Regions from separate parts of the Pelomonas margarita genome, predicted to be linked through region 1. Evidence: predicted binding sites of a transcription regulator. Region 1 holds the regulator's gene; the other holds the start of a gene.
What was found. Region 1 encodes NrdR, which represses ribonucleotide reductase genes. Its sites were predicted from a motif close to CACNANATNTNGTG; they were not measured.
Positions count from the first base shown of each region.

Region 2: a site for NrdR is predicted at 498-511, ahead of ACG0Z3_RS19875 (ribonucleoside-diphosphate reductase subunit alpha). Genes of this name have one in related genera too.

Region 1 covers NZ_JBIGHW010000005.1:4,500-6,888, forward strand. Annotated here, with positions in the region: gene ACG0Z3_RS10875 (type IV pilin protein) at 1-114, opposite strand, end outside; gene ACG0Z3_RS10880 (GspH/FimT family pseudopilin) at 206-763, opposite strand; gene nrdR (transcriptional regulator NrdR) at 908-1,351, opposite strand; gene glyA (serine hydroxymethyltransferase) at 1,360-2,389, opposite strand, start outside.
Region 2 covers NZ_JBIGHW010000014.1:24,848-27,236, reverse strand. Annotated here, with positions in the region: gene ACG0Z3_RS19880 (sigma-54-dependent transcriptional regulator) at 1-88, shown strand, start outside; gene ACG0Z3_RS19875 (ribonucleoside-diphosphate reductase subunit alpha) at 745-2,389, shown strand, end outside.

The DNA.
Region 1 (2,389 bases):
GAAAGCCGGATAGGCCGCCGCTGCAAGAACGCCGGCCACCACGACAGCAACCATCAGTTCAATTAGCGTGAATCCGCGATTGCGGCCAGGGATGTGGGGGCACATGTGTGACATTTTCAACAGAGCGTTTGGCACAACAGGTTACAAGATCACCGCTCGTCCGCCCGGGCCAACCGCTGGTCGCGGGCCACCACGAACAAGGGGTTCACGCACACCGCTGCATCCCGGCCAGCTTGACGCCGCTGTAGCAATGCCGAACACGCCCGGTGATGGCGACGACCTGACGGATGCTGGCGCCGCCGGCCAGGCTGACCTCGATGCTGCCGGTCTGGGTCACCAGCCCCTGCCGATGCTGGAATTGCAGCGTCTCGGCATTGCTGCGCAGTTGCATCGGATGCTGGGTCGGCAGCCATTCGGCCTTGATCACCGCGCTGCCCGGCGCCGTGCAGACGGCCTGACCGCCCGCGCAGTCACAGTCGTTGCGATTGCCCGTGTAGATCACATAGCAAGCCTGGGCGCCCTTGCCGCTGACGCGGAAGTAGACGGCATCGCTCAACCGGGCCGCCTCGGCGCGCGCCAGACGCAGGTCGCCGCCCAGCGCCTCAGCCGTGGCACGCAACGCGCGCTCCTGGTGCAACTTGAGCAGCGCCGGCAGGGCTTGACCAGCCAGCGTGCCGACGATGCTCAGGCCCACGCACAACTCGACCAGCGTGAAACCAGCGTTGCCGGTGCGGCGAACAAAGGGGAAGGGGGTGCGGTTCATGGCGCTTCCTGCGGTTCGTTGGCGATGAACGAACTCTAGAAAGCGGCCGTGCGGACGTCTTTCCCCCTTAAGGCGGATCGAGGGGGGAGATGAGGCCTGCGCATCCCCCCGACTCCCCCTGAAGAGGGATAGGGAAAGCCCGCCTTAAATTTCCCGAATCAGCTGACGGAACTCGTCCACGTCCTCGAAGCTGCGGTAGACAGACGCAAAGCGCACGTAGGCGACCTTGTCGATGCGCTTCAACTCGCGCATGACCAGTTCGCCCAGCCGCGTGGACGCGATCTCTCGGGCACCGCTGGCGAGCAGCTTCTCCTCGATGTGGTTGATCGCCGCGTCGATCTGCTCGACGCTGACCGGCCGCTTGCGCAGCGCCAGTTGCATGGAGGCGCGCAACTTGCCGGCGTCGAAATCGGCGCGCCGCCCGTCCTTCTTGACGACCGAGGGCAGCGCGATGTCAGGCCGCTCGTAGGTCGTGAAGCGTTTGTCGCAGGACAGGCAGCGGCGCCGGCGCCGGACGACGTCGCCCTCGTCCGATTCCCGGGTCTCGGCGACCTGGGTTTCAGTGTGAGAGCAGAACGGGCAGCGCATTGGGCGCCTTAACCGCGGTAGACCGGGAAGGCTGCCGTGAGCGCAGCGACCTTCTCGCGCACGGCAGCCAAGTTGGCCTCATCGTGCGGCTTGTCCAGCACGTCGGCGATCAGGTGGGCCGTGGCGCGCACCTGCTCTTCCTTGAAACCGCGCGTAGTCATGGCCGGCGTACCCAGGCGGATGCCGCTGGTGACCATGGGCTTCTGCGGGTCGTTGGGGATGCCGTTCTTGTTGCAGGTCATGTGGGCGGCGCCCAGGATGGCCTCGGCTTCCTTGCCGGTCAGGTTCTTGGGCCGCAGGTCCACCAGCATGACGTGGCTTTCCGTGCCGCCGGAGACGATGCGCAGGCCGCGTTCGATCAGCGTCTCGGCCAGCACCTTGGCGTTCTTGACGACCTGTTGCTGGTAGGCCTTGAACTCAGGCGTCAGCGCTTCCTTGAAGGCCACGGCCTTGCCGGCGATGACGTGCATCAGCGGGCCGCCCTGGATGCCGGGGAAGATCGCCGAGTTGATCTTCTTGGCGATGTCTTCCTTGTTCGTCAGGATGATGCCGCCGCGCGGGCCGCGCAGGCTTTTGTGCGTGGTGGACGTGACGACGTCGGCGTGCGGCAGCGGGTTCGGGTAGACGCCCGCGGCGATCAGGCCGGCGTAGTGGGCCATGTCGACCATGAAGTAGGCGCCGATCTCCTTGGCGATCTTGCCGAAACGCTCGAAGTCGATGCGCAGCGAGTAGGCCGACGCGCCGGCGATGATGAGCTTGGGCTTCTTCTCGCGGGCCAGTGCTTCCATCGCGTCGTAGTCGATGGCTTCATTCGCGTCCAGACCGTAGCTGATGACGTTGAACCACTTGCCGCTCATGTTCAGCGGCATGCCATGGGTCAGGTGGCCGCCTTCGGCCAGGCTCATGCCCATGATGGTGTCGCCGGGCTGCAGCAGCGCGAAGAACACGCCCTGGTTGGCCTGCGAGCCGGAGTTTGGCTGCACGTTGGCGAACTCGGCGCCGAACAGTTGCTTCAGACGGTCGATGGCCAGCTGTTCG
Region 2 (2,389 bases), on a different contig from region 1:
CACGGCGGCGGCGGCCAGCCTGGGGCTGTCGCTGCGCCAGATCCGCTACCGGATGGCGCGGCTGGCCATCTCGGCGGGGGACAACTGAGGCCCCTCGCTCAGCCCCGCTTCGCTGAATGCGGGCGGTCCTGGGCGGTCTTGCACACCGCGCAGCCGACGGCGCGCCGGCCTCGGCCCCCGAGGGGGCGGTGATGCGCGAGGCATGGCGTCGCCCGCACATCGCCTGGCTGGGTCGGCTCGGGAGCGGCCCGCAATTTTTCACTGGCAGCGAGCCCTGGGATTTGCCCTGCTTGAATGTTCGGCGTGGGGGAGGGCCCTCGTGCCAAACCCAGCATTGGCGCGGCTTTGCGGGCCACTTCGGGCCGCAAAGCCAATGCTCATGCGGGCCATCGCGGGCGTGCCCCGATGGGATCGATGCAAAGCGGCCATCGCGCGTTTTTCAATGCCAATTGAAGCCCGGGTTGACACTAGGGATGTGGCCAACCTGCGGCGTCAAGCACTAGATATAGTGTTCTCTCGTGATATCCTGCTGACCCAGTCGACCCCATGACCATCACCTCGGAATCGCTGTCTGCAGTGGCTTGGCCACCGCAACAACCCGCCCGAGGAACCAGCCGGAACGCCGGCCTGGCAATGGACCGGCAGGGCCGAAACACCACCACTCCAGCAACGCGCGATGCGTCGATCCTTCATCGGGTCTGTGCCGCGCTTTTGTCTGTCACTTCTCGATAAAAGGATCTCCTCATGCTGCATGAAGCCGCCTCGGGCCAGGCCGCCCCCGCTGCCACGCTTTCCTCGGGTTCTCCGGGCGCGTTTGGATCCGACGCGCAAACCGCCGGTGCTCCCTCGCTGTCGGGCTACCAGGCCTACCAGATCATTCGCCGCAACGGCGCCGTGGTCTCGTTCGAGCCCAGCAAGATCGCCGTCGCGCTGATGAAGGCCTTCCTGGCCGTGCACGGCACCAGCGGCGCGGCCTCGGCCAGCGTGCGCGAGACGGTCGAGCAACTGACGCAGAACGTCGTGCGCGCGCTGCTGCGTTCGCGCCCGAGCGGCGGCACTTTCCACATTGAGGATGTGCAGGACCAGGTCGAGCTGGGCCTGATGCGCAGCGGCCAGCACGACGTGGCCCGTGCCTACGTGCTGTACCGCGAGCGCCGCGCGCAGGAGCGCGCTGCCCAGGGAGAGGCCGCACGCGCCGCCGAACCGCAGTTCATGGTGATGGACGGTGGCGTGCGCCGCCCGCTGGACCTGCGCGTGCTGAAGTCGCTGATCGCGTCGGCCTGCGAGAACCTCGGCGCCGATGTGAAGCCTGAGCCGGTGCTGGCCGAGACGCAGCGCAACCTGTACGACGGCGTCGCCATTGATGAGGTCTACAAGGCCTCCATCCTGGCCGCCCGCACGCTGATCGAGAAGGACCCCGGCTACAGCCGTGCGACGGCCCGCCTGCTGCTGCACACGATCCGCCGCGAAATCATCGGCGGTGAAGTCACGCAGGCCGAGATGCAGGCCAAGTACGCCGAGTACTTCCCTGGCTACATCAAGAAGGGCATCGCCGCCGAGTTGCTGGACGAGAAGCTGGGCCAGTACGACCTGGCCAAGCTGGGTGCCGCGCTGAAGGCCGACCGTGACCTGCAGTTCGACTACCTCGGCCTGCAGACGCTGTACGACCGCTACTTCCTGCACATCGAGGACACCCGCATCGAGATGCCGCAGGCCTTCTTCATGCGTGTGGCCATGGGCCTGGCGCTGAACGAGGTGGACCGCGAAGCCCGCGCCATCGAGTTCTACGAAGTGCTGTCCAGCTTCGACTTCATGAGCTCCACGCCGACGCTGTTCAACAGCGGCACGCGCCGCTCGCAGCTGTCCAGCTGCTACCTGACGACGGTGGCCGACGATCTGGACGGCATCTACGAAGCCCTGAAGGAGAACGCGCTGCTGAGCAAGTTCGCCGGCGGCCTGGGCAATGACTGGACGCCCGTGCGCGCGCTGGGCTCGCACATCAAGGGCACCAACGGCAAGAGCCAGGGCGTCGTGCCCTTCTTGAAGGTGGTCAACGACACGGCCGTCGCCGTGAACCAGGGCGGCAAGCGCAAGGGTGCTGTCTGCGCCTACCTGGAGTCCTGGCACCTGGACATCGAAGAGTTCCTGGACCTGCGCAAGAACACCGGCGACGACCGCCGCCGTACGCACGACATGAACACGGCGAACTGGATTCCCGACCTGTTCATGAAGCGCGTGATCGAGGGCGGTGACTGGACGCTGTTCAGCCCCTCGACCTGCCCGGACCTGCACGACAAGTTCGGCAAGGCTTTTGAGGAAGCCTACGTCGGCTACGAGAACAAGGTCGATCGTGGCGAGCTGAAGCTGTTCAAGCGCATGCCGGCCAAGG